DNA from 4 places in the Streptomyces sp. bgisy130 genome. Region 1 is predicted to be linked to each of the others. Evidence: riboswitches for the same ligand, from Rfam matches in the RefSeq annotation. Region 1 holds a riboswitch; each other region holds the start of a gene.
The links. A riboswitch is a leader RNA that binds a small molecule or an ion and turns the genes downstream of it on or off. The one in region 1 is predicted to bind cyclic di-AMP.

Region 1 (9,025 bases):
CCGAATCCGGTGGCTCCGGCCAGACGTCGGCGAACAAGAGCACCACCCCCGAGCTCCCCAAGGCCCCCGCCCACACCATCGGGCCGCTGCCGCCCCTTCCCGACGGTTACCACAGGGTCAAGGAGACCGCACTCGGCGTCAGCTTCCCGGTCCCCGACGGCTGGCAGCGCCAGTCCGACGATGCCGGCCGGCAGATCCTCTACACCTCCAAGGCGGAGTTCGCGCAGATCACCGTCAGCGTCCTGGACTTCTCCTCGGGGGACCAGGTGCAGCACTTCAAGGAGGTGGAAAAGGCCTTCCAGCGGAAGTACCCCGTCTACTCGAACCTGCGCTTGCAGCCCACGGTCTTCCAGGGGGATCCGGCCGCGATCTGGGAGTTCACCTTTGGCGGCCGGGCCCGTACCTTCCGGGGGATCGACCTGGGCTTCGGCCGCGAGGGCGACAAGGAGTACGCGATTTACGTGTCCGCGCCGAACGCCGACTGGGCGAAGTACGAGAGGGTGTTCTCGACGGTGAAGGACGGCTTCCGCAGGACCGACCCTCAGAGCTGAGGCGCTCCGGGCCGCCGGGCCGTCCCTCGGCACCGGCCCACACCCGCAAACCTCAGGGACAGCCTCAGGGACGACCCTGATGCCCCGGGCCGGGATGTCGTGTGACGATCGAGCACATGACCACCGCTCCGCCCCGCGCCGAGACGGGCTACGCCCCGGCGCCGGACCCTGACGACCCGCCCGTGCGCAAGCTGTACCGCAGCGCCGACGGGCGGCTGCTCGGTGGCGTCGCGCGGGGGCTCGCGGGCCATCTCGGACTGCCGGTCTCCTGGGTGCGGATCGTGTTCGTGGCCCTGTTCATGGCCGACGGGATGGGTGCGCTGCTGTATGCCGCGTTCTGGTTCTTCGTCCCCCTGGGTGTCGGAGGCGTGGAGCACCGGCAGCCCGGCGCGGCCGACGGCCGGCGCCGCCTGCTGCGTCACCGGCCCGACAGGGGACAGGTCTTCGCGCTGATCGCGCTGCTCATCGGAGCCGCGATCGTCGCCTCCCGATTCCAACTGGGCCAGGCCGACGGCTATCTCTGGCCGGTGCTGCTGATCGGCGCCGGTGTCGCCCTGGTGTGGCGGCAGGCGGACAACTCCCGCCGCGCCCAGTGGCTGGAGCTCGGCCGCCGCAAGGCCCTGCTGCCGATGGTGCGCGGCGCGGCCGGCGTGCTGCTGGTCGGCGTCGGGGTGACGGGCATCGTCGTGCTTCAGGGCTCGGTGCGCCATCTCGGTTCGGTGCTTCAGGCCGCGCTCGCCGTCGTCGTCGGCATAGCGCTGCTGGCGGGCCCCTATCTCGTGCGGATGGCCCAGGACCTCTCCGAGGAACGGCTGATGCGCATCCGCGCCCAGGAGCGCGCCGAAGTGGCCGCCCATGTCCATGACTCGGTCCTGCACACCCTCACCCTGATCCAGCGCAATGCCGACGACCCCCGGGAAGTGGCGCGGCTGGCCCGCGCCCAGGAGCGTGAGCTGCGCGCCTGGCTCTACAAGCCCGAGGGCCGCGGCAAGGAGGAGGACGAGGAGCCGGCCACCCTGGCGGAGGCGGTCCGCAAGGCCGCCGCCGAGGTGGAGGACGACCACGGTGTCCCCATCGAGGTCGTGGTCGTCGGTGACTGCCCGCTGGACGAGCCGCTGGGCGCCCAGATGCAGGCCGCCCGCGAGGCGATGGTCAATGCCGCGAAATACGGCGGCGAGGGCGGCGCGGTGCAGGTGTTCGCCGAAGTGGAGGGCCGCACGGTCTTTGTTTCGGTGCGCGACCGCGGCCCCGGATTCGACCTGGACGCGGTCCCCGAGGACCGGATGGGCGTACGAGAGTCCATCATCGGCCGTATGGAGCGCCACGGCGGCACCGCCCGGCTGCGGTCCGCCCCCGAGGGCGGCACGGTCGTCGAGCTGGAAATAGAGCGCGCGGCGACGGAGCAGGAGATATGAGCGGGCCGGGCGAGGGGCGGCCGGAGGCGACAGTGCGCGCCGGGGCACGGGATGATGGCGGGGCAGACACCGAGGGACGGGCGGAAGAGATGAGCAGCGAGGACGCACAGCAGGACGGGACCGGCGGGGCGGCCGAGGGCCGGACCGTTCGGGTCGTACTGGTCGACGATCACCGGATGTTCCGTACGGGCGTCCAGGCCGAGATCGGTGAGACCGGGCGCACCGGTGTCGAGGTCGTCGGCGAGGCCGCCGACGTAGACCAGGCGCTCACGGTCATCACGGCCACCCGCCCCGAGGTCGTTCTCCTGGACGTCCACCTCCCCGGGGGCGGCGGCGTCGAGGTGCTGCGCCGCAGCGCCGCGATGATGAGCGACGACGAGCGCCCGGTCCGCTTCCTGGCGCTCTCCGTCTCCGACGCGGCCGAGGACGTCATCGGCGTCATCCGGGGCGGCGCCCGCGGCTACGTCACCAAGACGATCACGGGCACGGACCTGGTCGACGCGATCTTCCGGGTCGCCGACGGCGACGCGGTCTTCTCCCCGCGGCTGGCCGGCTTCGTTCTGGACGCCTTCGCCTCGTCGGACGCCCCGCCGATCGACGAGGACCTCGACCGCCTCACCCAGCGCGAGCGGGAGGTCCTGCGGCTGATCGCCCGCGGCTATGCCTACAAGGAGATCGCCAAGCAGCTGTTCATCTCCGTGAAGACCGTCGAGTCCCATGTCTCCGCGGTGCTGCGCAAGCTCCAGCTCTCCAACCGCCATGAGCTGACCCGGTGGGCCGCGGCCCGGCGGCTGGTCTGACCTGCGGGAACGGGCACGGGGCGGACGCACCCGCAGCTTCATGACGAGGGCGTAACAAAGCACCACAGAAGGGCAACCAGGACCGGGCTGATCACCTCTAAGGGCGCGGAGAGGCTCACTGCCGAAGGCGGGGCCGGAACCATCCCTACGTCCTTCGCCTAGTTTGTCCTGGAAGCGAGACCCTGATGAGCCTGACGGGCACGCCCTTCTTCCTCACCTCGCTCACGCTGCTGATCGTCGCCGTCGTGCTGCCCTTCGCCCTCTGGGGCCGAATAGCCGGGCCGCCCCTGGTGCGCGGTCTCGCCCGGCTGCTGATGCTGCTGTTCGCCCAGGTCACGGCCATCACCGTGGTCTTCGTCCTGGTCAACAACGCCAACAGCCTCTACGACACCTGGGGCGATCTGCTCGGCACCGACAGCCATGTGGCGGAGGCCCGGGAGCTCGGCCCCGACGGCATGGGCGGCCGGCAGGTCGCGCATGAGCCCAAGCAGCTCCAGCAGTTCCGCCCGGCCGACGACCCCAAGGTGGGCCCCGGTGTCCGGATGACCGACCTCCAGGGCAAGATCTCGGGCGTGCGGGGCGAGGTGTACGTCTGGCTGCCGCCGCAGTACAACGACCCGGCCTACCGGAACAAGAAGTTCCCGGTGGTCGAGCTGCTGCCCGGCTACCCGGGCTCGGCGAAGTCCTGGATGGGCTCGCTGCACGCGGCCCAGCAGCTGATGCCGCTGATGCAGAACGGTACGGTCAAGCCGGCCATCCTGGTGGCGCCCCGGACCAACCTCCTCCCCGGTGTGGACACCGGATGCGTCAACCTCGCCGGGAAGGTCAACGCCGACAGCTGGCTGACCGTCGACGTCCGCAAGATGGTCATCGACAACTTCCGGGCCGGCGACAAGCCGGACTCCTGGGCCCTGGCCGGGTATTCGGCCGGTGCGCACTGCGCCGCCAAGCTCGCGCTGGCCCACCCCGACCGCTACCGCGCCGCGGTCGCCATGTCCGGCTACAACGACCCGGCGCTGGAGCGCGACTCGCTGGCCGGCAAGGACCCCAAGCTGCGCCTCGAATCCAACCCGCTGCACATCCTGAAGTCGGCGAACGCGGCCGGCAAGCCGCCGCGTACCGCGCTGTATGTGTCGGGCGCGGCCCGCGACGGCTACCAGTCCGGCCTCGCCCTGCGGCAGTTCGCGCAGCTCCCGACGACGGTGACCGTGCAGCTGATCCCGGCGAGCGCGGGCGGCCACACCACGGCGGTCTGGGAGCAGCAGGTCCCGCAGATCTTCCGCTGGCTGGGGACACAGCTCAGGGCGTGAGCCCAAGGGGACGCCACCCCCGCGCACCCCCCGGCTACGCCGGCCGCGTCGCCGCCGCGAACGGCATCTGGTCGATCGGTGCGATCCGTACCGGCGCGCCCGGATGCGGTGCGTGGATCATCCGGCCGTCCCCGACGTAGATCCCCACATGGCTGATGCCCGAGTAGAAGAACACCAGGTCACCGGGGGCGAGTTGGGAGCGGGCGACCCGCGGACCGGAGCTGATCTGGGTGTAGGTCGTCCGCGGCAGGGCGACCCCGCCGGCCTTCCAGGCGGCCTGGGTCAGCCCCGAGCAGTCGTAGCCGGAGGGGCCCGTCGCGCCCCAGACGTACGGCTTGCCGAGGGCGCTGTAGGCGAAGGAGACGGCGCGCGCGGCGCGGGGGTTGGGTGCCTGCGCCGCGGCGGCTCCCGACACGCCAGGAAGCCGGCTGAGCACGCCGCCCCCGTGGCCGCCCCCATCGCCGCCCCCGTTCTCCGCGCGGCCCTGGCGCGCGCTCCGTGCGCCGTCCCGGGCCGTCATCCGCTGCCGCTGCTCCGCGGTCAGCCGGGACAGCAACTGCTCGGCGGCGCCCAGCTTGTGGACGACGGTGACCCGGTGCTTCTTCAGCTGCGCCTCGGCGTCCGCCAGCCGCTCCACGGTGTCCTCGGCCCGCTGCCGGACCTGCCGGACGCTGCCGAGCCGGCGTGCGTAGCCGGCCACGGCGGTCGCCTGATGGCTGCCCGTACGCTCCAGCACCGCGGCACCGTCCAGATAGCGCTGCGGGTCCGCGGACAGCAGCAGCCGCACGGTCGGGTCGACGCCGCCGGAACGGTACTGGCCGGCGGCCAGGGTGCCCAGTTCGGCGCGGGCGGTGTTCAGTTTCCCGGTCCTGCGGGCGGCCTCGTCCTGGAGCCTGCTCAGCTCCTCGCGTGCGGTGTCGGCGGAATCCTTCGCACCGTTGTAGCTCTGCGTGGCCACCTCTGCCTCCTGGTACAGCGCGTCGACCCGGTCCTTGACCTGGGCGGGGGTGAGCCGGTGTGCGGCCTGGCCGGCGGCGTCGAAATCGGGGGTGAGGGGGGCGCCTGCCGCCTGCGCGAGGCCGAACGCGGGGGTGGCACCGGCCAGTGCCAGGGTGGCGGCCGTACGGGCGGTGCGCGCGCTGCGCGAGCCGCCACCGGTGAGCAAGGCGAGCGGATGCTGCCGGGGCTTGCGGTGCGAGGCCACGGTGGCCGTCACTTCCTTCCCTTCGAGCCGCGGGTGCGGCGGCGGTCCGTCACGGGGGCAACGGGCCGCCGCCGCACCACTCGGCGGGGGCGGCCGACGGAACGCCGGTGGGAGACCGGCGAGGCGGGGAGTCGGCCGCCTGAGGGAGGACGCTAAGCCTGGGGGTCGCGGCAGTGAGTGTGCTTGCCCGGGATTGTTCGCTTTCGACCGCGGCGGGTACGCGGGTGACCGCGGCGCCATGGCCGTACGGCCGGGACCGGCCTGGCCTGACCGAAGCGGCGATAGTGGGCGCCCTGCCCGAAGGGCCGTGCTATACGGCGGCTACGATCCAGCACTATGGACGTAGTAACCAATATCTTCGTCGGTCTGCACATCATCGGCATCGCCTCCCTGCTGGGCGGCTTTCTGACCCAGATGAAGGCGATGAGCGCGGGCACCGCCCGCTTCGTGCCGGCCATGCTGCACGGCGCCCTGACGATGCTGGTCACCGGCATCGTGCTGGTCGGCCTCAACCAGGCCCAGGACCACCCGCTCAACAACATCAAGCTCGGCATCAAGATGGCCGTACTGGTGGTGATCCTGGCGCTGGTCTACGTCAAGCGGGACGACGAGACGGTGGACAAGCCGCTCTTCGCCGCGGTCGGCGGCCTGACGGTGGCCAACATCTTCATCGCGGTGCTCTGGACCTGACGAGCCCCCCACTACGGCACACCGCGCGGTCCTCGCCTCCGGATACGGAGGCGAGGACCGCGCGGTGGCGTGTGGGGGGTGACCGTGGGGGGTGGTCTGGTGGGGGAGCGGGGCGGGCTCAGCCCGGACGGACGCTCCCGTATATCGGCATGTAGTAGATCGACTCCTCCCGGACGCTGGCGCCCGGCTTCGGAGCGTGCACCATCTTCCCGTCGCCCAGGTACATGCCGACGTGGCTGATGTCGTCATAGAAGAAGACCAGGTCGCCGGGCTGAAGATCCTTGGTGGCCACCCGCTGGCCCACCTTGACCTGGTCCCAGGTCGTCCGCGGCAGATCGACACCCGCCGCCTTCCACGCCGCCTGGGTCAGCCCCGAGCAGTCGTAGGAAGTGGGCCCGGTGGCGCCCCAGACGTACGGCTTGCCTATCTGGGCGCGGGCGAAGGCGAGCGCCTTGGCGCCCTTGCTGGTGGCCGAGTCGCCCGTGGAGCCACCCGTGGAGGAGCCACCACCGGTGGAGCCCCCTGTGGAGCCACCGGTCGAGCCGCCGCTGTCCTGCTGCCGCTGGCGCTCCCGCTCCTGCTGCTTGCGCGCCTCCTCCGCGGCCCGGCGCTTGGCCGCCGCCTCCTTCTGGCGCTCCAGCTCGGCCAGCCGCGCCTTCTCCTGGGCGGTCAGCCGGGACAGCAGCTGCCGGGCCTCGGCCAGCTTGTCCTGGACGGAGGCCTTGGACTCCTTCAGGGACGCCTGCGACTCCTGCAACCGCTCCAAGCTGCGGGTCGCCTCGGCGCGCTGCTTGGTGGCCGCCGCCTGCTGCTCCTGGTAGTCGGTGACGGCCTGCTTCTGCCGGCCGGTCAGCCGCTCCATGAGGTGGTTGCGGTCGACGAACTGCTGCGGGTCCTTGGCGAGCATCAGCTGCGCCGTCGGGTTCATGCCGCCGGTCCGGTACTGCGCCGAGGCGAAGGTGCCCAGCAGGCGCCGGGACTCGTTCATCTTCTCCGCGCGCTTGGCGGAGGCATCGAGCAGGCCGTCCACGGTGTCGCGCTGGGACTCGGCCCGCTCCTTGGCGGCGTTGTATTTCTGGGTGGCCACCTCGGCCTGGTGGTACAGGTCGTCGACCTTCTGTTTGACCTCTTCGACGGTCGGCTTGGGCGCCCTGGGGGCCGCTTCGGCGGACTGCGAGAGCAGGGTGACCGAGGCGAGGGCGGCAGTGGTGAGGCCGGCCGCTGTACGGCGGCCGGTGGGTGAGGCGAGAACGCTGGTGCGCGGCTTGCGGTGCGACGCCAAGACCGGCAACTCCTTCCGTGGACCGCCTACCGGGTTAGCTGTCGGGTTCGGGCGGTGTCGCTGACGGAAGGCTTGCCCTACGGTCCGGACGTCCACTGGCGACGGCCGTACGGATCGATTCACCCCGGTGGTGCTGGTGGGTCCCCGGCTCCGGGTGCCTGAGGGCAGGGCCGGACTCGGCGTCGGCGGCCCGTGCGAACCTGTCGTCCGCGGGGAGGCGGGCTGCCTGAGCGAGGACGTTAGCCAACTCGTGTGGCTCCTGTGAAGGCTGATGTTCGATATGCCCGAAACCTTTTCGTGACCTGAACGCGATGCGGGGGTTGTTGCGGCAGATGTCGGGTTCGGGTACCCGAAGCGCCGGCCGTACGACCGCGGCCGCCGGCCGTCTGACCTGCCGCTGCGCCGGGGGCCGCGCGAAGGCGGTCCGCAATCCGCCACTCGGCGGCGGACTGTCAGTGCGGCGGCCTAGACTCGGTGGGCGATGAGCAGCCTCTTTGATGACAGCTTCCTGGCGGACCTCGGCCACAAGGGCGAGGAGGAACACCCTCCGCCTCCCGAGGACGAGCACGGCCCGGCCCCGGAGGAGATCCCCGCCGACCTCTTCGGCGGGAGGTTCGACGCGCCCGCGCTCAGGGAGACGTACTACCGCGACGGCGCCGCCCGCCCCGCCATCGACCCGGCGACGCTGCTGGAGGGGCTCAACGACGAGCAGAAGGCCGCCGTGGTGCACACCGGCGGTCCGCTGCTGATCGTCGCCGGCGCCGGCTCCGGCAAGACCCGGGTGCTCACCCACCGCATCGCGCATCTGCTCGCCGAGCGGCATGTTCACCCCGGCCAGATCCTCGCGATCACGTTCACCAACAAGGCCGCCGGTGAGATGAAGGAGCGCGTCGAGGAACTGGTCGGCCCGCGCGCGAACGCCATGTGGGTCTCCACCTTCCACAGCGCCTGCGTCCGCATCCTGCGCCGCGAGTCCAAGAAGCTGGGCTTCACGTCCTCGTTCTCGATCTACGACGCCGCCGACTCCAAGCGCCTGATGGCCCTGGTCTGCCGCGACCTCGACCTGGACCCCAAGCGCTACCCGCCCAAGTCCTTCAGCGCGAAGATCTCCAACCTCAAGAACGAGCTCATCGACGAGGAGACCTTCGCCGGGACGGCCGCCGACGGGTTCGAGAAGACCCTGGCCGAGGCGTATGCCATGTACCAGGCACGGCTGCGCGAGGCCAACGCCCTGGACTTCGACGACATCATCATGACGACGGTCAATCTGCTCCAGGCATTCCCGGACGTCGCCGAGCACTACCGCCGCCGTTTCCGCCATGTCCTCGTCGACGAGTACCAGGACACCAACCACGCCCAGTACACCCTCGTACGCGAACTGGTCGGCCCCGCCGAATCCGCCGCCGAGCTCTGCGTCGTCGGTGACGCCGACCAGTCGATCTACGCCTTCCGCGGCGCCACGATCCGTAACATCCTCCAGTTCGAGGAGGACTACCCGGACGCGACCACGATCCTGCTGGAGCAGAACTACCGCTCCTCGCAGACGATCCTGTCCGCCGCCAACGCCGTCATCGAGCGCAACGAGAACCGCCGCCCCAAGAACCTCTGGACGGATGCCGGCGCCGGTCCCAAGATCACCGGCTATGTCGCCGACACCGAGCACGACGAGGCCCAGTTCGTCGCCGACGAGATCGACCGGCTGACGGACGTCAAGGACGCCAAGGCCGGCGATGTCGCCGTCTTCTACCGCACCAACGCCCAGTCCCGTGTCTT
Region 2 (9,025 bases), on a different contig from region 1:
ACAGCGCTCTCCGTATCCACCGCCGCCGCCCTGCTGACCGCGGCCCCGTTGCTGGCCGCGTGCGGCAACGACGCCCATCCCGGTGCCGCGGCCATCGTGGACGGGAAGCGGATCACCGTCTCGCAGCTTCAGGCGAAGGTGAAGGACGTGCGTGCCGCGCAGGCCAAGTCCCCGCAGGGCGGGCAGCTCATCATGAGCACCGGGCGGCTGAGCCTGGCCACTCTCAACGGCATGATCTTCGACGAGGTGCTGGCGCGCGGTGCGCGGGACGCCGGGGTGACGGTCAGCCGCGGGGACATCCAGAAGTGGCGGGGCCGGGCCGAGAAGCAGGCCGGCAGTGCCGAGCGGCTGAAGGCGATGTGGCTTCAGCAGGGTGTCGCTCCGGATGAGATCGACGCCATGGTCCGCAATCAGCTGCTGCTCGACGGTGTCGCCGAGCATCTGCACGCGGACCGCCGCGCGCCGCAGGGCCAGCAGAAGCTCGCCCGCGCGCTGGCCAAGACCTCCCGGTCCATGGGGATCGACGTCAATCCGCGGTTCGGCAAGTGGGACGACCAGCAGGTGATCCTCGGGGAGACCAAGGACCCGTGGATCACCCGGGAGCCCGCGAAGCAGCAGGCCTGAGCGGGCGCACGCGGCACGGTCGGCGGCCGGAAGCGGTCAGGTGGAAGCGGTCAGGCGCTGGCCGTCAGGCGGCGGCCGGGCTTGGGGCCGGAGCCCACTCGCCGACCGCCGGCCGCCGCCGGCCCCCGCCAGCCCCGGCCACCCACCGCCACCCATCGGTGTCAGTGCCGTGCGTTACGTTCGAGACGTGAACGCTGACGCCTCCGCCTCCGCCGCCGGCACCGGCGCCGATGCCCGCCCCGAGGGCACCGGTACCGGACGCCTGGTTCTGCTCACCACCAGCCACCGGGTCGCCCCCGGGCTCCTGTCCTGGCCCGCCTGGCAGATATTGCGGGCCGCCGACCGTGTGGTGAGCGCCGATCCGGACCATCCGCAGCTGCCCTATCTGCGGGAGGCCGGTATCGAGGTGGAGACCGCCGCGCCCGCCGCCCGTGAACTGGTCGACTACTGCGTGCCGGAAGCCCGTACGGCCGTCGTGCTGACCTCGGCGGACGGCGAGAGCGCGCTGACCGACGGCCTGGCACGGCTGGCCGGTTCCGGCCGGGAGACCATGCCGGATCTGGAGCTGCTGCCCGGCTCCTACGACCTGCCCGGTGCCCGGCTGCTCGATCTCGTCCAGGTCATGGACCAGATCCGCGCCGAGTGCCCCTGGAGCAGCGTCCGTACGCACCGCGATCTTGCCAAGTACGGCATCGAGGAGGCGTATGAGCTGGTCGAGGCCATCGAGGAGGGCGACCGCGCGGAGCTGAGGGAAGAGCTCGGCGATGTGCTCCTCCAGGTCGTCTTCCATGCCCGGATCGCGCAGGACGATCCGGACGAGCCGTTCTCCATCGACGACGTGGCGGGCACGATCGTGGAGAAGCTGCTGCACCGCCACCCCCATGTCTTCGGGGAGGAGGACGCGGCCACCCCGGAGGACGTCAAGGCGCACTGGCTGCGGAAGAAGGCGGAGGAGAAGCAGCGGGAGTCGGTGACCGAGGGGATTCCGCTGGCGCAGCCGGGGCTGGCGCTCGCGGCGAAGCTGGCGTCGCGGGTGCGGACGGCGGGCATCGAGGTCGCGCCGCCGGCCGGGGAGGGCATCGGCTACGAACTGCTGGCGCTCGCCGTGCGGGCGGAGGCGGAGGGCGTCGACCCGGAGGCCGCCCTGCGCGCGGCGGCGCGGACCTACCGCGACGCGGTGGTGGCCGCCGAGGGCGCTGCCAACTAGGCGGTGGCAGGTGCCCATTAATACGGAGGGCGCGCGCCGGGTGAGCGGGCGCCCTCCGGTCACCGCGTGAGCGACGGCGCAGGCGCGTCGGCTGCGGTGACCGTCCCCTTCCGGCCCCCGCCGGCCGCCCGCCGTCGCATGCGCTCCAGCGCCCACAGCGCCACGACCACGGCGGCCAGTGCCGCGCCCAGCACGCAGACCCCCGGCCAGCCCGCGGCGGCCCAGACCGCCGAGGTCAGTGCGGAGCCCACCGCGCCGCCCACGAAGTAGCTGGTCATGTAGGCGGAGTTGAGGCGGTTACGGGACTCGGGGCGCACCGCGTAGACCAGGTTCTGGTTGCTGATGTGGACCGCCTGCGCGGACAGGTCCAGGACGATCACCCCGGCGAGCAGCGCGGCCAGTGACCAGGCGCCGCCCGCTCCGCCGAGGGCCAGCAGGCCCCATGAACCCAGCAGCAGGAACGCCGCCGCGCCGGTGACCCGGTGTGCCAGGCCGCGGTCCGCCAGCCGCCCGGCCACCGAGGCGGACAGCGAGCCGGCCGCGCCGACCAGTCCCAGCAGCCCGATGGCCGACTCCTGCCAGCCGTAGGAGGGCCCGGACATCAGGAACGCCAGCGCCGTCCACAGCACGCTGAAGCCCGCGAAGGTCAGGGCGCCCAGCGCGCCCCGCCACCGCAGCACCGGCTCCTGGCGGAACAGCGCCAGCGTGGAGCGCAGCAGCGCCGGATAGCGCAGCCCGACGGTGGTGCGCAGGGCCGGCAGCCGGAGCCGCAGCAGCACCGCCATCAGCAGCATCAGCGCCGCGTTGACCCAGTAGACGGTGCGCCAGCCGCCCAGCTCGGCGAGGAGCCCGGCGGCCGTACGGGCCAGCAGGATGCCGAGCAGCAGCCCGGTCATGACGGTGCCGACGGTCCGGCCGCGTTCGGCGGGCGCCGCGAGGGTCGCCGCGTACGGCACCACGACCTGGGCGGCGACCGAGGCGAGGCCGGTCAGGGCGGTGCCGGTGAGCAGGAGGGCGCCGTTCGGCGCGCTCGCCGTGACGGTGAGGAAGACCGCGGTCGCCGCGGTCAGGGTGACGGCCAGCCGGCGCCGCTCCAGCAGATCGCCGAGCGGGACGAGCAGCAGCAGGCCGAGTCCGTAGCCGACCTGGGCGACGGTGACGACCAGCGCGGCGGTGGACGCGGACAGGTGCAGATCGCGGCCGATGACGTCCAGCAGCGGCTGGGCGAAGTAGTTGCCGGCGACGGAGAGTCCGGCGGCGACCGACATCAGCAGCAGGGTGCCGCGGCCCAGGCCCGGCCGAGGCACGGGGGCGTCCCCGGCAGCCGGCTCCGGTATGTGCTCGGTCTCCATGACCTGACCTCCTCGGTGCGCCCACGGCCACCGCGGCGGCGGGCAGGTTCCAGCCTGGGGCGGGGCGATCCATGAGTCCAACACATTGTTGTCATCGCATCGATCGTGGATTCAGATCGATGGGCTTTAGGGTCGGTGGGTATGGAGCTTCAGCAGATGCGGTATGTGGTCGCGGTCGCCGAGACCGGTGGGTTCACCCGGGCCGCCGAGCGCTGTCATGTGGTGCAGTCCGCGCTCAGCCATCAGATCGCCCGGCTGGAGAAGGAGCTCGGCGCCCGGCTCTTCGACCGGACCAGCCGCAGTGTCCGGCTGACCGCCGCCGGGGAGGCTTTCGTTCCGGTCGCCCGGCAGGCGCTGGAGGCGGCCGAACGGGCCCGCGCCGAGGTGGCGGCGGCGACCGGGGAGGTGCGCGGCCGGCTCGCGGTCGGCGCGATCACCACCGTCGCGGCCGTGGATCTCGCCCGTGAGCTGGGGGCCTTCCGGACGCGGTGCCCGCAGGTGCGGATCAGTCTCCAGACCGATATGAGCGACGAGCTGATCGAGCAGGTGCGGCAGGGCATGCTGGACGTCGCGTTCGTCGGGCTGGTGCCCGCGGCCCGCACCGTCGGCGTACGGGAGATGGAGCTGGCGCGCGGCGAGCTGGTCGCCGTCGTGCCGCCAGGGCATCCGCTGGCGGGGCGGGAGTGGACCACGCTGTCGCGGATGGCGCGGGAGACCTTCGTCGACTTCACGGCGGGGTCGGCGGCCCGCCGGCAGCGCGATGACGCGTTCCGTGCGGCGGGGCTGACCTCGGAGGTGGCGTTCGAGGTGACCACGGTCGAGTTCCTGGCGAAGCTGGTGCGGGCGGGCTTGGGTGTCGGCATGGTCCCGGAGGCCATCGCCTCCGAGCTGGCCGGGCTGCACACCGTGCGGGTGCGCCCGGCGCCCGAGCGGACCGAGCGGGTGGTGTGGAGCGGCCTCGGCCCGTCTCCGGCGGCGGTGGCCTTCTTGACCGGGCTGGGGGTGGAGGTGGCGTAGGCCCCCGCCCGGTGCGCGGGCGCGCCGTTGTGCGCCCAGCGGTTACGGTCGGAAGGTGCACGACAAGCCCCACACCCCCGCCGCCGGCGCCCCGGCGGGCTGCCCCGCCGCCGGGCCCGCCCCTGCCCTGTTCACCTGGGAGTTCGCCTCCGACCCGTACCCCGCGTACGCCTGGCTGCGCGAGCATGCGCCGGTGCACCGGACCGAGCTGCCCAGCGGTGTCGAGGCGTGGCTGGTGACGCGGTACACGGAGGCGCGGCAGGCGCTCGCCGACGCCCGGCTGTCCAAGAACCCGGTCCACCACAGCGAGGCCGCGCACGGCAAGGGCAAGGTCGGCATCCCGGGGGAGCGCAGCGCCAACCTGATGACGCATCTGCTCAATATCGACCCCCCGGACCACACCCGGCTGCGCCGGCTGGTCTCGAAGGCGTTCACCCCGCGCCGGGTCGCCGCCTTCGCCCCGCGGGTCCAGGAGCTGACCGACCAGCTTATCGACGCCATGATCGCCAAGCCGGGCGGCGCGGGGGAGGCCGATCTGATCCATGAGTTCGCGTTCCCGCTGCCCATCTACGCGATCTGCGATCTGCTGGGGGTGCCGCGCGAGGACCAGGACGACTTCCGGGACTGGGCGGGCATGATGATCCGACACGGTGGCGGGCCGCGCGGCGGCGTCGCCCGCTCCGTGAAGAAGATGCGCGGCTATCTCGCCGAGCTGATCCACCGCAAGCGCGCGTCGCTGGGCGACACCGCCGAGGCGGACGAGGATCTGATCTCCGCCCTGATCAGGGCCTCCGACCACGGCGAGCAGCTGACCGAGAACGAGGCCGCCGCGATGGCCTTCATCCTGCTCTTCGCGGGCTTCGAGACCACCGTCAACCTCATCGGCAACGGCCTCTACGCGCTGCTGCGCCACCCCGCCCAGCGGGAGCTGCTCCAGAAGTCGATCGCGGCGGGCGACACCGAGCTGCTCGCCACCGGCATCGAGGAACTGCTCCGTTACGACGGCCCTGTGGAGCTGGCCACCTGGCGGTTCGCGACCCAGGAGCTGACGCTCGCGGGGCAGCGGATCGCCGAGGGGGACCCGGTCCTGGTGGTGCTGGCCGCCGCCGACCGGGACCCGGCGCGCTTCGACGAGCCGGATGTGCTCGATCTGACCCGGCGTGACAACCAGCATCTGGGATACGGGCACGGCATCCACTACTGCCTGGGGGCGCCGCTCGCCCGGCTCGAAGGACAGACCGCGCTGGCGACCCTGCTGACCCGGCTCCCGGACATCCGGCTTGCGGCGGAACCGGATGATTTGCGCTGGCGCGGCGGACTCATCATGCGCGGACTGCGTTCACTTCCGGTGGAGTTCACTCCGGATCGGCCCTGACCAGCAACAAGGCCATATGTGACACAGAGTCAACCGCGTGACCATTACGTGATCTCCGATACACCGACTTGTGACTACCCGTGACCCCGGCTACCTTTCGACCGGACGATCGACAGGCTTCACTCGATCGGTCGAAGCGGTGATGTGGGGGACCGGTGTAACGGTGCCGCTCGCGTGCGTCGGCCGGCCGGAGGCCCCGTCGAGCAGCTCGAAGAGCTCGTCGAACAACTCAACCGCCGCGCGAAAGGCATCCGCATGCGTTCCGGGAACGGCCGACATCGTCGCCCCCGTCAGGCACCGGCCATCTTTGTCACGGCGGGCGTGACCGGCTCCGCCTTCGCCCTCCCCCTCCTCGGGGCGAGCGGCGCACACGCCGCCGACACCGCGACCTGGGACAAGGTCGCCCAGTGCGAGAGCGCTGGAGTGTGGAGCGCCGCCTCGGGCAACGGCTACTACGGCGGCCTCCAGCTGACCCAGGAGATGTGGGACAGCTACGGCGGCTCGGCCTACGCCTCGCGACCCGACTACGCCAGCCGCTCCCAGCAGATCGCCGTGGCCCAGTCGATCCTCGACGACCGCGGGCCGGACGCCTGGCCGAGCTGTGCGGTGAACGCGGGGCTGACCGGCGACGGCGAGGCCCCGGAGGTCGACCCCGGCAGCACCAGCACCCCCGCGCCCGACCCGTCGGACTCCCGGGGCGGCCTCGACCCCTGGGACACCCCCGGTTCGTCCCGCTCCCACGACGACGGGGACTCCGCCGGGAAGGACCACGGGCCGCGCGACGAGGACGGCGACCGGTCGGACCGGCGGCCGTCCGACGCGACGCCCTCGCCCGACGCCTCCGACTCCGGCGAGCCCGGCGACGCGTCCACGAGCCCGGAGCCGTCCGACCCGGCGACGCCCGGCGACCGGGACGGCGACCAGGGCGACGGCCAGGGCGACGACCCGTCGCAGTCCGCCGACCCGTCCGGCGATGCCCCGTCCGACGACGACCCGTCCGGCAGCCCCTCCACGGACCCGTCCGGGGACGGCAGCCGTACGGACAGCGCCGGCACGCCGCACAAGCCCGCCAAGGGCAAGCACCGCGGCGAGGCGGGCGACGAGGACGCCAAGGGCAGCGGCGACGGCAGGTCCGGCGGCCGGCACGCCTCGCGCGGCGACGACGCGCACCGTACGGGCCCGGCGGCCGACGGCGACTACACGGTGCGCCCGGGTGACAGCCTGTCAGCCATCGCCACGGCCCACCGGCTGTCCGGCGGCTGGTCCGCGCTCTACGACCGCAACGAGGGCGTCATCGGGTCCGACGCGGACCTGATCCAGCCCGGTCAGCAGCTCGATCTCGGGCGGAACGCAGGGTAGTTCGGCCCCCTTCGCCCTCTTTTGGGAAAGTGAGACAAGGGTCTCGTTGACTCCTGTGGGGTCCGGTGTGCTCAACACCGGCATACCGGGCCTCACCTGCGGATATGTAACCAACCCGTGATCAAAAGCGGTCAACTTGGTTCAGATGAGGGGGTTTGAACCCCAGGGGCATTACTGCTTAACGTCAGGATCGCTCGCCAAAGCGAGCCCCTCGATCACACGCCGAATCCTGCCGGTGGTCGAAGGCACTTGACGCGCAAGCGCCGAAGGCAGGAGCGGGGGACCCAAGGTAAGTGCCGGCCCCGCCCGTGAAAACGGGTCAACCGGCTTGGGGTGAAGCCAGGTGCGCGTGCGCGCCGGCCGGGCGACTCATCAGCCCGAACCCGACAGCTCACCTCGTAGGCGTCGGTGAGGAAACGAACGAACCATGCTGATCTTCAAGGGCAAGCACCGTCGTCCCTCCAAGGCAGTCCGCGTCGCCACCCTCGCCGGTGTCGCCGGTGCCGCCGTGGCCGTCCCGATGATGGGCGCCACCTCCGCCTCCGCCGCCTCCGTCGCCACCTGGGACAAGGTCGCCCAGTGCGAGTCCGGCGGCAACTGGTCGATCAACACCGGTAACGGCTACTACGGTGGCCTCCAGTTCTCCAACTCCAGCTGGGCCGCCGCCGGTGGCACCAAGTTCGCGCCGCGCGCCGACCTGGCCACCAAGGCCCAGCAGATCCAGGCCGCCGAGAAGCTCCTCGCCATCCAGGGCCCGGGCGCCTGGTCCTGCGCCGGTGCGGGCAACCTGACCGCCGGCGGCCCGGCCCCCGACCTCGGCACCTCCGCGCAGACCAAGTCCGCGCCGAAGCAGGAGTCCGCCAAGCCGGAGGTCAAGAAGGCCCCGTCCCAGGACCGTGCCTCGCGCTCCACCGAGCGCAAGTCCACCGGCCACGGCAACTACACCGTCAAGGCGGGCGACACCCTCGCCAAGATCGCCAAGGCCCACGGCACCGACTGGAAGTCCGTCTACAAGGCCAACAAGTCGGTCATCGGCGGCAACCCGAACCTGATCATCCCGGGCCAGCAGCTCAACGTCTGAGCCACAGCTCACCGGGGCTCCTGAGGGCCCGAGCGGCGGGCCCCCTTCCTCCGTGAGACCGCCCCGTCAGGGCGCGCCCTTCCCCCAGCGCGCCGTGGCGGGGCTTCTCATGTCCCGGGCCGCATCCGAGGCGCCCGGCCGGCGGCAGGCCGCTGACCGGCGCTGTTCCGCGACTTTCCCCGTTCGGCGAACAATGTGCCGAACGTCCCGGGAACTGGGCCTTTGGGCAGGATTTCGGGGGCGTTCCGTCCCACGGAGCGGGCCAAGGGCAGGCGGACGAGCCCGGGGCCGTTAGGCTCGTGCGCAGAACGCCAGACACCCACGAAGGAGACAACGTGCCGTCGATCGACGTCGTCGTAGCCCGCGAAATTCTCGACTCGCGAGGTAATCCCACGGTCGAGGTCGAGGTCGGCCTCGACGACGGCAGCACCGGCCGTGCCGCCGTCCCGTCCGGCGCCTCCACCGGAGCCTTCGAGGCCATCGAGCTCCGTGACGGCGACCCGAACCGCTACCTCGGCAAGGGCGTCGAGAAGGCCGTGCTGGCCGTCATCGAGCAGATCGGCCCGGAGCTCGTCGGCTACGACGCGACCGAGCAGCGGCTGATCGACCAGGCGATGTTCGACCTGGACGCCACCGACAACAAGGGCTCGCTCGGCGCCAACGCCATCCTCGGCGTCTCCCTCGCCGTCGCGCACGCCGCCTCCGAGGCCAGCGACCTCCCGCTGTTCCGCTACCTCGGCGGCCCGAACGCGCACGTCCTGCCCGTCCCGATGATGAACATCCTCAACGGTGGGTCGCACGCCGACTCCAACGTGGACATCCAGGAGTTCATGATCGCCCCGATCGGCGCGGAGTCCTTCTCCGAGGCGCTGCGCTGGGGCACCGAGGTCTACCACACCCTCAAGAAGGTCCTGAAGGAGCGCGGCCTGTCCACCGGTCTCGGTGACGAGGGTGGCTTCGCCCCGAACCTGGGCTCCAACCGTGAGGCCCTCGACCTCATCCTGGAGGCG
Region 3 (9,025 bases), on a different contig from region 1:
AGGATTCGAAGATCATTCGCCCCGCGGCCCGGTATGTCGGGCCGCCCCCGCCACAGCCGGTGCCCGTTATCGCACCCCGCTAGCGGGGGCGGCCGCAGGGGGCGAGCCGGGCCCTTGGCGCCGGCGGTCCGTTACGATCGACAGCTCGTCCGCCGCCGGTCCGCGCGGCCCGCCACCCGCACCATGGAGGCGCCCCCTTGGCCACGCAACAGATCCCGGTCGTCGTGCTCGCGGGCTTCCTCGGGTCGGGCAAGACCACCCTCCTCAACCACCTGCTGGGCAACGGTGACGGCACCCGGATCGGCGCGATCGTCAATGACTTCGGCAGCATCGAGATCGATGCCATGACCGTCGCGGGGCAGGTCGACTCGATGGTGTCGCTCGGCAACGGCTGTCTGTGCTGCGCGGTCGACACCAGCGAACTGGACACCTACCTGGAGCGGCTGGCCCGCCCCGCCGCCCGTATCGATGTGATCGTCATCGAGGCCAGCGGGCTCGCCGAACCGCAGGAACTCATCCGGATGATCCTGTCCAGCGACAACGACCGGATCGTCTACGGCGGGCTGATCGAGGTCGTCGACGCCGCGGAGTTCGACGACACCCGCGTCCGGCATCCCGAACTGGACCGGCATGTGAGCATCGCCGACATCGTGGTGCTCAACAAGGCCGATCGCATGGGTGACGCGGCGCGGCAGTCACTCATGGACAGGCTCGCCGACCTGGCTCCCGGCCGCCCGGTGATCTGCACCGCATACGGGAGGGTCGATCCCGAGCTGTTCTTCGACCGCGGACCGGGCGAGGACCACGACGCGGCCGTCCGCCAGCTGTCCTTCGAGGACCTGCTGCGCGAGGCCGCGGCCAACGGGGCCCCCGCCCACGACTCCGACGACCACTGCGGTCACCCCGGTGAGTGCGGCCACCTCGGCCACACCCACCACGCCGGCCACCTCCACGCCGCCTACGAGAGCGTGGAGTTCACCTCCGCCGAGCCGATGCACCCGCGCCGTCTCATGGGCTTCCTCGACAGCCGCCCGGCCGGTCTCTACCGCATCAAGGGCTTCGTCCACTTCGACGTACCGGAGAACCGCCAGAAGTTCACGGTGCACGCCGTCGGCGACTTCCTGCGCTTCTACCCCGCGCCGTGGCCGAAGGGCGAGGAACGGTGCACCCAGCTCGTCATGATCGGCAGCGGTATCGATGCCCCGGCCCTGCGCAAGGAGCTGGAGAGCTGCCGGGACGGCGCACCCTCGGAAGCCGATCCGAACAGCATGTGGGGTGTGCTGCGGTACGTGGCGGCACACGAGGAGGCCGAAGACGCGTGACGCCGTCGGGCCGGTTCTCCACCGGCCCGACGGCGTCACGCACGTCTGCCCTCGCGGCTACCGGTTACACCGGCCCCGCCATCGCCGCCACCGGCTTCGTCAGCGGCACTCCCGAGCCGTCCCGGCGCGGATCCACCTCCGGCAGCTCGACCGGACTGCCCTTGGCGTCCGCGGCCCGTACCGGAGCGGGCACCGCCCACGCCTGGGTCAGACAGTCCTCGCCCTTCAGGAACCGCTGACAGCGCACCCCGCCGGTCGCCCGGCCCTTGCGCGGGTACTGGTCGAACGGGGTGAGCTTGGCCGTCGCCACTGAGTCGTCCAGCGTGCCGTGCGAGCCGGCGACCGTGAACACCATGGCGTCGGTGGCCGGATCGACCGCGGCGAACGAGATCACCGTCGCGCCCTCGCCCAGCTTGATGCCCGTCATACCGCCCGCGGGCCGGCCCTGCGGCCGCACCTGCGCCGCCGGATAGCGCAGCAGCTGTGCCTCGTTGGTGATGAAGACCAGGTCCTCCTCACCGGTGCGCAGCTCGACCGCGCCCACGATGCGGTCGCCCTCCCGGAGGGTGATGACCTCCAACTCCTCCTTGTTGGCCGGGTAGTCGGGCACCACCCGCTTGACGACGCCCTGTTCCGTGCCGAGCGCCAGGCCCGGTGAGGACTCGTCCAGCGTGGTCAGACAGACCAGCTCCTCGCCGTCCTCCAGAGTGAGGAACTCCGAAAGCTGCGCGCCACCGGAGAGGCTCGGCGCCGCCGCGGTCTCCGGGAGCTGCGGCAGGTCGATCACCGAGATCCGCAGCAGCCGGCCCAGGGACGTCACCGCCCCCACCTCGCCACGGGTCGTCCCCGGCACCGCCGAAACGATCACATCGTGCTTGACGCGCTTGGCGTCGACGTCGAAGGTCATGTCCCCGGTGACGGTCCGCGCCAGCAGCCCCGTCGAGGAGAGCAGCACCTGGCACGGGTCGTCGGAGACCTCCAGCGGCACCGCCCCGACCGCGGGGCCCGCCGACTCCAGCAGGACCGTGCGCCGGTCCGTGCCGTACTTCTTCGCGACCGCGGCCAGCTCGCCGGAGACCAGCTTGCGCAGCTCGGTGTCCGACTCCAGGATCACCGTCAGCTTCTCGATCTCGTCCTGGAGCCGGTCACGCTCCGACTCCAGCTCGATACGGTCGAACTTGGTCAGCCGGCGCAGCGGGGTGTCGAGGATGTACTGCGTCTGGATGTCGCTCAGCGAGAAGCGCTCGATCAGCCGCTCCTTGGCCTGTGCGCTGTTCTCGCTGGAGCGGATGAGGCGGATGACCTCATCGATGTCCACCAGGGCCGTCAGCAGGCCCTCGACCAGGTGGAGCCGGTCGCGCCGCTTGCTCCGCCGGAACTCGCTGCGCCGCCGCACCACATTGAAGCGGTGGTCGACATAGACCTCCAGCAGCTCCTTGAGCCCCAGCGTCAGCGGCTGGCCGTCCACCAGCGCGACGTTGTTGATGCCGAAGGACTCCTCCATCGGCGTGAGCTTGTAGAGCTGCTCCAATACGGCCTCGGGGTTGAAGCCGTTCTTGACCTCGATCACCAGCCGCAGGCCGTGTTCGCGGTCGGTGAGGTCCTTGACGTCGGCGATGCCCTGGAGCTTCTTCGACCCGACCAGGTCCTTGATCTTGGAGATGACCTTCTCGGGGCCGACGGTGAAGGGGAGTTCGGTGACGACCAGGCCCTTGCGGCGGGCGGTGACGGTCTCCACGGTGACCGTCGCACGGATCTTGAACGTGCCACGGCCCTTCTCGTACGCGTCCCGTACGCCGCCGAGCCCCACGATCCGGCCGCCCGTCGGCAGATCCGGACCCGGCACGAAGCGCATCAGGGTCTCGAGATCGGCGTTGGGGTGCTTGATCAGATGGCGGGCCGCGGCGATGACCTCGCCCAGGTTGTGCGGCGGCATGTTCGTCGCCATACCGACGGCGATGCCGGAGGCGCCGTTGACGAGGAGGTTGGGATACGCGGCGGGGAGGGCGGCCGGTTCCTGCTCCTGGCCGTCGTAGTTCGGCGAGAAGTCGACGGTGTCCTCGTCGATGGACTCCGTCATCAGGGACGTGGCGGACGCCATCCGGCACTCGGTGTACCGCATCGCGGCGGGCGGATCGTCATTGCCCAGGGAACCGAAGTTGCCGTGGCCGTCCACCAGGGGCAGCCGCATGGAGAACGGCTGCGCCATGCGCACCAGCGCGTCGTAGATCGAGGCGTCGCCGTGCGGATGGAGCTTACCCATCACCTCACCGACGACGCGGGCGCACTTGACGTAGCCGCGGTCGGGGCGCACCCCCATTTCGTTCATCTGGTACAGAATGCGGCGGTGCACGGGCTTGAGACCGTCGCGGGCGTCCGGCAGGGCGCGCGAGTAGATGACCGAATACGCGTACTCGAGGAAGGAACCCTGCATCTCGTCGACGACGTCGATGTCGAGGATCCTCTCCTCGAAGTCGTCCGGCGGCGGGGTCTTCGTGCTGCGGCGGGCCATCGCGGCTGCGGCTCCTTCTGCTGCGTCTACTGCCGATGTCGTGGAGGCGACATCGGAACAACGGTCAACCCGTCGGGTCAACCAGCTGGGGGATCGACCCGCGAGTATGTCTGAGTCTGACGCGGACCATTGTGGACCGCGCCACTGACAACGCCGACCGCGACTCCCCCTTCGGCCCCGCGGGAGCCGAGCGCGCCGTACGTTCGGGGCCGGTCGGACGGGAACTTCGCCAGATGCCGACGCGCTTGCATACAGTGACAGAACTTCCTCGCAAGCGGATCGAAGGGACGTACATGCCCATGGGTCACACGGCCACAGAACAAGCCGGCTCCGGCGGCCTGACAGCGACCGAGCACCGGCTGGCCAACGGCCTGCGCGTGGTGCTCTCCGAAGACCACCTGACCCCGGTCGCGGCGGTGTGCCTCTGGTACGACGTCGGCTCCCGCCACGAGGTCAAGGGCCGTACGGGCCTGGCTCACCTCTTCGAGCATCTGATGTTCCAGGGTTCCGCGCAGGTGAAGGGCAACGGCCACTTCGAGCTGGTGCAGGGCGCCGGCGGTTCGCTCAACGGCACCACGAGCTTCGAGCGCACCAACTACTTCGAGACCATGCCCGCCCATGAGCTGGAGCTCGCGCTCTGGCTGGAGGCGGACCGGATGGGCTCGCTGCTGACCGCGCTCGACGAAGAGTCGCTGGAGAACCAGCGCGACGTCGTCAAGAACGAGCGCCGCCAGCGTTACGACAACGTCCCGTACGGCACGGCCTTCGAGAAGCTCACGGCCATGGCCTACCCCGAGGGCCACCCGTACCACCACACCCCTATCGGGTCGATGGCCGACCTGGACGCGGCGTCCCTGGAGGACGCGCGGGCGTTCTTCCGCACGTACTACGCGCCCAACAACGCCGTCCTGTCGGTCGTCGGCGACATCGACCCCGAGCGGACGCTGGCCTGGATCGAGAAGTACTTCGGTTCGATCCCCTCGCACGACGGCAAGCAGCCGCCCCGGGACGGCACCCTGCCCGACGTCCTCGGCGGCGAGCTGCGCGAGGTCGTCGAGGAGGACGTGCCCTCCCGCGCCCTGATGGCGGCCTACCGCCTGCCGCACGACGGCACCCGTGAGGCGGACGCCGGGGACCTGGCGCTGACCGTTCTGGGCGGCGGCGAGTCCTCCCGCCTGTACAACCGGCTGGTGCGCCGCGACCGCAGCGCCGTCGCCGCCGGCTTCGGCCTGCTGCGGCTGGCCGGCGCCCCCTCGCTGGGCTGGCTGGACGTGAAGACGTCCGGCGGGGTCGAGGTTCCCGACATCGAGCGCGCGGTCGACGAGGAGCTGGCCCGGTTCGCCGCCGAGGGGCCGACGCCGGAAGAGATGGAGCGGGCGCAGGCCCAGCTGGAGCGCGAGTGGCTCGACCGGCTGGCCACGGTCAGCGGCCGCGCCGACGAACTGTGCCGCTTCGCCGTCCTGTTCGGTGACCCGCAGCTCGCGCTGACCGCCGTCCAGCGCGTGCTGGACATCACCCCGGAGGAGGTGCAGGCCGTCGCCAAGGCCCGGCTGCGCCCCGACAACCGCGCGGTGCTGGTCTACGAGCCCACCGAGCCGTCCGACGCCGTCGACACCGAGGAAGGGGAGGCGGACCAGTGAGCGACGCCACCACCCACGCCGATTCTCCCGTGAGCACCATGGACTTCCACCCGCAGCCCCAGGGGGGCGCGCCCAAGCCGTGGGCCTTCCCTGCCCCCGAGCGCAGCCAACTGCCCAACGGGCTCACCCTCCTGACGAGCCACCGTCCCGGCCAGCAGGTCGTCGCCGTCGAGATCAACCTCGTCGCGCCGCTGGACGCCGAACCCGAGGGCCTGGACGGCGTGGCCACGATCATGGCGCGTGCGCTGTCCGAGGGCACCGACACGCTCGACGCGGAGGAGTTCGCCGCCGAGCTGGAACGCTGCGGCGCCACTCTGGACGCGCACGCCGACCACCCCGGCGTACGGGTCTCCCTCGAGGTGCCGGTGTCCCGGCTGAACCGTGCGCTCGGCCTGCTCGCCGACGCGCTGCGGGCGCCCGCCTTCCCGGAGAGCGAGGTCGAGCGGCTGGTCCGCAACCGCCTCGACGAGATTCCGCACGAGCTCGCCAACCCGGCCCGCCGTGCCGCGATGTCGCTGTCCAAGGAGCTGTTCCCGGCCACCGCCCGTATGTCGCGGCCCCGGCAGGGCACCGAGGAGACCGTCGCGCGGATCGACGCCGCGGCCGTCCGGGCCTTCTACGACGCCCATGTACGGCCCGCCACGGCCACCGCCGTCATTGTCGGTGACCTCACCGGTGTCGACCTCGACGCGGCGCTCGCCGGCACCCTCGGCGCCTGGACCGGCTCCACGGCCGAGCCGCTGACGGCCGCGCCGATCGTCGCCGACGACACCGGCCGGGTGGTGGTCGTGGACCGCCCCGGGGCCGTCCAGACGCAGCTGCTCATCGGCCGTATCGGTGCCGACCGGCACGACCGGGTCTGGCCCGCGCAGGTCCTCGGCACGTACTGCCTGGGCGGCACCCTCACCTCCCGTCTGGACCGCGTGCTGCGGGAGGAGAAGGGCTACACCTACGGGGTGCGCGCCTTCGGCCAGGTACTGCGCTCCACCGCCCCCGGCTCCCCGGAGGGGTCCACGGGTGCCGCGCTGCTGGCCATCAGCGGCTCGGTGGACACCGGCTCCACCGTCCCGGCGCTCGAGGACCTGTGGAAGGTGCTGCGCACCCTCGCGGCAGAGGGGCTGACGGACGAGGAGCGGGATGTCGCCGTGCAGAACCTCGTCGGGGTCGCACCGCTGAAGTACGAGACCGCGGCTGCCGTCGCGGGCACCCTCGCCGACCAGGTGGAGCAGCAGCTGCCGGACGACTTCCAGGCGCAGTTGTACGCCCGCCTCGCGGAGACCGGCACGGTCGAGGCGACCGCGGCGGCGGTCAACGCCTTCCCCGTGGACCGGCTGGTGACCGTCCTGGTGGGCGATGCGGCACAGATCGCCGAGCCGGTCAAGACGCTGGGCATCGGTGAGGTGACCGTCGTCAGCGGCTAGTCCCGCCCGTGTGACGGAAGGTCATATATCGACATGCGGCTCCCGTGGTGCTTATCGGCCACGGGAGCCGCTGTATGTCCGGTTTATTGCGGCTGGTGCTCCGGTTCTTGTGGCATCCCGCACAAAAAAGCTGATCTGTTTGCCGATTGAAAGTTGCCCCGTTTAGCGTCGGTCCGGCTGTTCGTCACAAGTCCGCCACAACAGTGGCACCGGGCAGTCATCGCCGAGTCCCCGTACGGCGCGAGCCAGGGGAGCCGGGGACCCATATGTCCCTTGGGGTGAATCGGGCTCCTCTCTGAGGAGTCCGTAGGAGACCTTCCTGCTCCGAACCCGTCAGCTAACCCGGTAGGCGAGAAGGAGGGAAAGGACAAGCCACCACATGGCGCTCATCCGTGCCACCGGGAAGCACCGTCGCACGAGCCGCCCCGTCAAGACGGGCCGCAACATCGCCGGCATAGCCACCCTCGCGGCCGGTGGTGTGGTCGCTTCCGTGGCCTCGCCGGCAATGGCCGCGACGGACGAGGCGCGCCCGCACGACACCGGACTCCAGCAGGCCGTCGTGCTCGGAGACGAGCTCGCCAGCCGGGTCGAGGCCCAGGCCGACGCGCAGCAGGCCGACGCCGAGATCGCCGCGGCGCGGGCGAAGGCCGAGGCCGTCGCCAAGAAGCAGGCCGACGAGGCCAAGCGGCGTGCCGAGGCGGCGAAGAAGAAGGCCAAGGCCGCCCACGAGGCCAAGGTGCGCGCCGCCCGCGAAGCGGAGCGCAAGCGCCTCAACGCCTTCGTCGCCCCCATTGCCGACTCCTACGTCTCCACCTCCTACAAGGCCTCCAGCGGCCTGTGGTCCTCCGGCAGCCACACCGGCATCGACTTCCACGCCGCCTCCGGCACCAGCGTCCACGCGGTCGGCTCGGGCACCGTCGTCGAGGCCGGCTGGGGCGGCTCGTACGGCAACAACATCGTGATCAAGATGAACGACGGCACGTACACCCAGTACGGCCACCTGTCGTCGCTCGGTGTCTCGGTCGGCCAGCAGGTCACCCCGGGCCAGCAGATCGGCCTCTCCGGCGCCACCGGCAACGTCACCGGCCCGCACCTGCACTTCGAGGCCCGCACCGGCGCCGACTACGGTTCGGACATCGACCCGGTCGCCTACCTGCGCGGGCACGGCGTCAACGTCTGATCCCGCGCCGCGCCGGTGCCGCGCCTCTATGGGGCCTGCCACACGCCGAGCGTCCTTCCGGAGCCCCGGTCCCACGGCCGGGGCTTCGGCGTATCCGGAGTGCGGTGCGCGCGCACGGGTCACGCCGACGGCCCGCGACTTCCGGCCAAAAATTATCCATGAATAACCGGACGCCGTCGGAAAAGCCGTGCCGGTCGAATAGAGTCACGGAAAAGTCGCCGACCGGCGGCGTTTCCAGGGGATTACGGCGGAGGCACGGAAGATGCGAGGCCATATTTCCGCGCATGCGGTGTGCACGGCGATTCGCGACGACATTGTCTCCGGTGCGCTGGCGCCGGGGAGCCGGCTGATCGAGGAGATCCTGGCGGCCCGTTACGGCGTCTCCAGAGTGCCGGTGCGCGAAGCGCTGCGCACCCTTCAGTCCGAGGGCTTCGTCACCACCCGCCACCACGCGGGCGCCTGCGTCGCCGAGCCCACCGAGCAGGAGGCCGCCGATCTCCTGGACATCCGCGCCCTGTTGGAGCCGCTGGGCGCCGCCCGCGCGGCCGCCCGCCGCAGCCCGGCCCACCTCAAGGTGCTCCGCGGCCTGGTACGGCTCGGTCGCGAGCGGGCCCGACACGGCAATCCCGCGGATCTGCGCCAACTGGACGGCTGGTTCCACGAAACGCTTGCCCAGGCGGTCGGCAGTCCCAGCCTGACGGCGCTGCTGACCCAGCTGCGCCGCAAGATCGAGTGGATGTACACGGTGGAACTGCCGTCCCGGGCCGGCGAGTCCTGGGACGAACACGGCGCGGTGCTGGACGCGGTGGCCCGGGGAGACGCGGAACGGGCGCGCGCCCTGATGGCGGCTCATGTCGAGCGCTCGCTTCCGGTCCACCGGCTGCGGCGCCCCGCCGTCCCCGAGGTGAGGGATCCGAAACGACCCGTCAACACGGCGCGCGTCCGCCCTT
Region 4 (3,859 bases), on a different contig from region 1:
CGGCTCCTTCACGGCGATGACCGCCATCTACGACACGATGCGCTTCGTGTCGTGCGATGTGCAGACCATCTGCCTGGGGCAGGCCGCCTCCGCCGCCGCGGTACTGCTCGCCGCCGGCACCCCCGGAAAGCGGCTGGCCCTGCCCGGCGCCCGGATCCTGATCCATCAGCCGTCGCTCCACGAGCCCGTCCAGGGCCAGGCCACCGATCTCCAGATCCAGGCCGAGGAGTTGCTGCGCACCCGCGACATGCTGGAGCGGATGCTGGCGGAGCACACCGGACAGCCCCGGGAACGGATCGCCGCCGATATCGAGCGCGACAAGATCTTCGACGCTGAATCCGCCCGGGAGTACGGCCTGATCGACGGGCTCACCCGTCAGCGCAAGCAGTCCGTCCCCCAACTCGGCGCACGGTGAGCCCGGATGCTGCTGCCGGAACTGCCGCCGCTGCCCGCCCTGACACGGGCCGAGGGTGAGCTGATCGACCGCTACCTGGAGGTGCTCGACCTGCTGGGCAGGATCAACCCGGCCCGGGGCGGCGACACCTACACCGGACTGCGGGCCGCCCAGGCGCTGGTCGGCAAGGCCGCCGGACTGCGCGACGCGCTGACACTGATGCACGACCGGGGCGAGAGCGAACTGCACCGCGAGACCTTGACCCGGGCGCTGCGGGTACTGGAGGGCGAACGCCGGGCCGGGCTCGTGACGATGCCGCCGGCCACGGAGAGTTGACACGACACGCACACGGAGCTGCGCATACGGCGTAGCGTCCGGACCCGATGTGAGGAGGCGACGAATTGCGCGGGGAGACGCAATTCCTTGGACCTCTGATGTTTCGCCCCTGGTCCAGGGGGTGCGGCGCCCCGCGCCAAGGCACTTGAGGGAACAAAAGTAACCATTCAGGCGAAGTGTGACGCATGTCACATACGGCATTTTCAGCTCGGAATTCTGGTGGCGGGTGCGTGACGATCCCTTCGACGGCAAGACCCCGCCACAGCGACGGGGCGGTCCGGACGGGCGCCTAATCCCGCCGCCGTACCGGATGTCAGGTCGACGTTGTGGACCGGCGGGAGCGGAGGACCCGAGCAAGACGGGGTCCCGGCCTCAGGGCCGAGACTCCTTGGGGTGAAGCCGTACGCACGGCCGGGCATCTTCGCCTGCCCGAACCCGACAGGTCTTCCTTCGCAGGCGGCTGACGAAGGGTTTGCGCATGACTGTGCGCACGCAGACGCCGAATCTGCTGGCACGTGCCGGCACCGTCACCGCTCTGACGCTGGTCACCCTGGGCGGGACGACCCTCGCCCCAGGAGAGGCCGGGAACGCCGAAGCCGCCTCCGTGTCCGCCTACGCGCTGCGGATCGCGGCCTCCAAGAGCGGCGCGCCCTACCAGTACGGCGCCCAAGGGCCGTACCGCTTCGACTGTTCGGGGCTGACGATGTACTCGTTCAAGCGCGCCGGGCGGGCCCTGCCCCGTACCGCCGCCGCACAGTACGTCCGCACCCGGCATCTCCCGGCCTCCCTGCGCAGACGCGGCGACCTGGTCTTCTTCCGTTCCGCAGGCGGCATTTACCACGTCGGCATCTACGCCGGCCGGGGCCGGATGTGGCATGCCCCCAAGGCCGGAAGCGTGGTGCGGCTGGAACGGATCTGGAGCGGCGCGGTGTCCTACGGACGGGTGGGCTGACCGGCATTTCGTCTCACGTGTGATCAATTGTCAGTGGGATGGGCTCACTTGGCCGGTGACCTCACCCCCCCTGCCCGTGCCCATCCTTCAGGCCAGCACGACCTCGATGAGCAGGATGCCGCCCAGCGTCGTGAGCAGCGTTCCGGTGACGGCTTCCAGGGCGCGGGTGACCCGGGGGCGGCGCAGCCAGCTGCCCAGGCGGTCGACCAGCAGCGCGACGGCGGGGAACCACACCAGCGCCATGGCGACGACCATCGTCGCGAGCAGGAGGGTGCGGGGCAGCGCGGGCTCGCCGGCCGGGACGAACTGCGGGAGCAGGCTGAGGAAGAGGACCGGGGCCTTCGGGTTGAGGGCATTGGTCAGGAAGCCCTGGCGCAGGCTCTGTGCGGTACCCAGGAGCGCGGGCGGGTGGCCGTCCTGGGGCGCGGGCGGGCCGGTCGTGGCCTCCTCGTGCGTCTTCCGGTGCCGGACGACCCCGAGCAGCGCGCCGACTCCCAGGTACAACAGGTAGAGCCCGCCCAGGAGTTGGACGGCGCCGAAGAGCGCGGGCACGGCGACCAGCACGGCCGCGAGTCCGGCGACCGCCAGTGCGGTGTGCACCAGCAGCCCGCCGGCCACTCCGACGGCGGCCGCGACCCCCGCCCGGCGCGAGTCGAGTGCGTTGCGCACCACGACCGCGAAGTCCGCGCCCGGCATGGCGACCATGCCCGCGGCGACTCCGGTGAAAGCGATCAGCTGTCCGTCCATGGGAGCAGTTTCGCTGGTCAGAGCCTTTAATAGGGAGTGGCAATGTTCTTGGGGAGCCTAAAGAGGTTCTTATGTACGACCCCACGCGGCTGGCCGCTCTGGTGGCGGTGGCGGAGGCCGGTTCGATCAGCAGAGCCGCCGACCGGCTGGGCTACACCGCGCCCGCGCTCTCCCAGCAGCTCGCCAAACTGGAGCGGGAGGCGGGGACGGCGCTGCTGGTGCGCCACCACCGCGGGGCACGGCTGACGGCCGCCGGTGAGCTGCTGCTCGTACGGGCCCGGCGGGTGCTCGACGAGCTGGATCAGGCGCGGCACGAGCTGTCCCGGCTGACGGGGCTGTCCGGCGGCCGGCTGCGGGTCGGCACGTTCATGACCGCCGGGACGCATCTGCTGCCGCCCGCGCTCAGCGCGTTCCGGCGGGCGCACCCCGATGTGGAGCTGAGCGTCACGGAGTACGTACCTCCGCAGGCCAGCGCGGCGGTGGCGCTGGGCGAGGTCGATCTGGCGCTGACGCACGAGTATGTGCCGGGCGAGGCGATGCCCCCGCCGGAGGGGGTGCGGCTCGAACCGCTGCTGACCGAGGAACTGGTGCTGGTCACCGCGCCGGGCCATGCCCTGTCGGCGGGCGCCGGACGTCTGCCGCTCGCCGAGCTGGCCGGTCAGCCGCTGGTCAGCATGGCGCCGGCCAACCCGAACCGGCGTGCCGTGGAGGCGGCACTGGCGGCGGCCGGGGCGAGTGTGGCGGTGCGCTGCGAGTCCCCGAGCTATGCGGTGGTCTGTGCGCTGGTGAGCGCGGGGCTCGGGGTGGCGGTGGTCCCGGAGATGATGGCGGAGGGCTCGCTGACGCCGCTGGGCGTCCGCCGGCTGGACCCGCCGGAGCTGCTCCGCCGGATCTCGGTGGCCTACCGGCCCGGCGGCGGGGCACCGGCCGCGGACACCTTGCGCGCCCTGTTGCGCGGGGCCTTCGCCCGCCACGCCCCCGCGCCGTAGCCCAACGGGTCGCCGGGTGCGGCGGAGGTCTTCAGCGGACGGCGTTCGGCCACGGCACGGTGATCCAGACGGTCTTCCCGCCGGACTCGGTGGGGACGACCGAGAGCCGGCCGCCGGCTTCCGCGGCGAGGCAGCGGATGATGACCAGGCCGCGGCCGTTGTCCTGCTGAACGGCGGCGGGCAGCCGGCGCGGGCGGCGGGGGTGGCTGTCGGTGATGCCGACCCGCAGCTGTTCGTCGCGTTCCAGCCGCAGCTCGACGGTGAAGTCCGGGGACCGGCCGAAGGTGTGCACGACGGCGTTGGTCGCGAGTTCGGAGATGATCAGACGGAGGGAGTCGGCGAGCGCGGAGTCGTCGGGCAGGCCCCATTCGGCGAGCACGGCGAGGGTGTGGCTGCGGGCGGTGCGGACCGAGGCGGGGGCGCTCGGCAGAGTCAGTGAGG

Region 2: it holds a riboswitch for cyclic di-AMP, as region 1 does, so the genes downstream of both, AC3EUV_RS31595 (transglycosylase family protein) here and AC3EUV_RS06360 (C40 family peptidase) in region 1, are expected to answer to the same signal.
Region 3: it holds a riboswitch for cyclic di-AMP, as region 1 does, so the genes downstream of both, AC3EUV_RS24735 (M23 family metallopeptidase) here and AC3EUV_RS06360 (C40 family peptidase) in region 1, are expected to answer to the same signal.
Region 4: it holds a riboswitch for cyclic di-AMP, as region 1 does, so the genes downstream of both, AC3EUV_RS35715 (C40 family peptidase) here and AC3EUV_RS06360 (C40 family peptidase) in region 1, are expected to answer to the same signal.

Annotation. Positions count from the first base shown of each region.
Region 1 is NZ_JBYISA010000003.1:250,993-260,017, forward strand. It holds gene AC3EUV_RS06330 (serine/threonine-protein kinase) at 1-551, shown strand, start outside; gene AC3EUV_RS06335 (PspC domain-containing protein) at 668-1,966, shown strand; gene AC3EUV_RS06340 (LuxR C-terminal-related transcriptional regulator) at 2,056-2,766, shown strand; gene AC3EUV_RS06345 (alpha/beta hydrolase) at 2,952-4,076, shown strand; gene AC3EUV_RS06350 (C40 family peptidase) at 4,111-5,292, opposite strand; gene AC3EUV_RS06355 (hypothetical protein) at 5,617-5,970, shown strand; gene AC3EUV_RS06360 (C40 family peptidase) at 6,089-7,252, opposite strand; cyclic di-AMP (ydaO/yuaA leader) riboswitch at 7,260-7,444, opposite strand; gene pcrA (DNA helicase PcrA) at 7,734-9,025, shown strand, end outside.
Region 2 is NZ_JBYISA010000037.1:13,282-22,306, forward strand. It holds gene AC3EUV_RS31565 (SurA N-terminal domain-containing protein) at 1-624, shown strand, start outside; gene AC3EUV_RS31570 (nucleoside triphosphate pyrophosphohydrolase) at 812-1,831, shown strand; gene AC3EUV_RS31575 (MFS transporter) at 1,891-3,183, opposite strand; gene AC3EUV_RS31580 (LysR family transcriptional regulator) at 3,325-4,200, shown strand; gene AC3EUV_RS31585 (cytochrome P450 family protein) at 4,256-5,575, shown strand; gene AC3EUV_RS31590 (transglycosylase family protein) at 5,831-6,934, shown strand; cyclic di-AMP (ydaO/yuaA leader) riboswitch at 7,186-7,354, shown strand; gene AC3EUV_RS31595 (transglycosylase family protein) at 7,362-8,015, shown strand; gene eno (phosphopyruvate hydratase) at 8,351-9,025, shown strand, end outside.
Region 3 is NZ_JBYISA010000021.1:18,083-27,107, reverse strand. It holds gene AC3EUV_RS24760 (citrate synthase/methylcitrate synthase) at 1-83, shown strand, start outside; gene AC3EUV_RS24755 (CobW family GTP-binding protein) at 198-1,322, shown strand; gene AC3EUV_RS24750 (DNA gyrase/topoisomerase IV subunit A) at 1,387-3,834, opposite strand; gene AC3EUV_RS24745 (M16 family metallopeptidase) at 4,134-5,474, shown strand; gene AC3EUV_RS24740 (M16 family metallopeptidase) at 5,513-6,895, shown strand; cyclic di-AMP (ydaO/yuaA leader) riboswitch at 7,107-7,262, shown strand; gene AC3EUV_RS24735 (M23 family metallopeptidase) at 7,275-8,075, shown strand; gene AC3EUV_RS24730 (GntR family transcriptional regulator) at 8,338-9,025, shown strand, end outside.
Region 4 is NZ_JBYISA010000056.1:92-3,950, reverse strand. It holds gene AC3EUV_RS35725 (ATP-dependent Clp protease proteolytic subunit) at 1-415, shown strand, start outside; gene AC3EUV_RS35720 (hypothetical protein) at 422-730, shown strand; cyclic di-AMP (ydaO/yuaA leader) riboswitch at 1,020-1,204, shown strand; gene AC3EUV_RS35715 (C40 family peptidase) at 1,209-1,682, shown strand; gene AC3EUV_RS35710 (LysE family translocator) at 1,770-2,429, opposite strand; gene AC3EUV_RS35705 (LysR family transcriptional regulator) at 2,501-3,418, shown strand; gene AC3EUV_RS35700 (ATP-binding protein) at 3,450-3,859, opposite strand, start outside.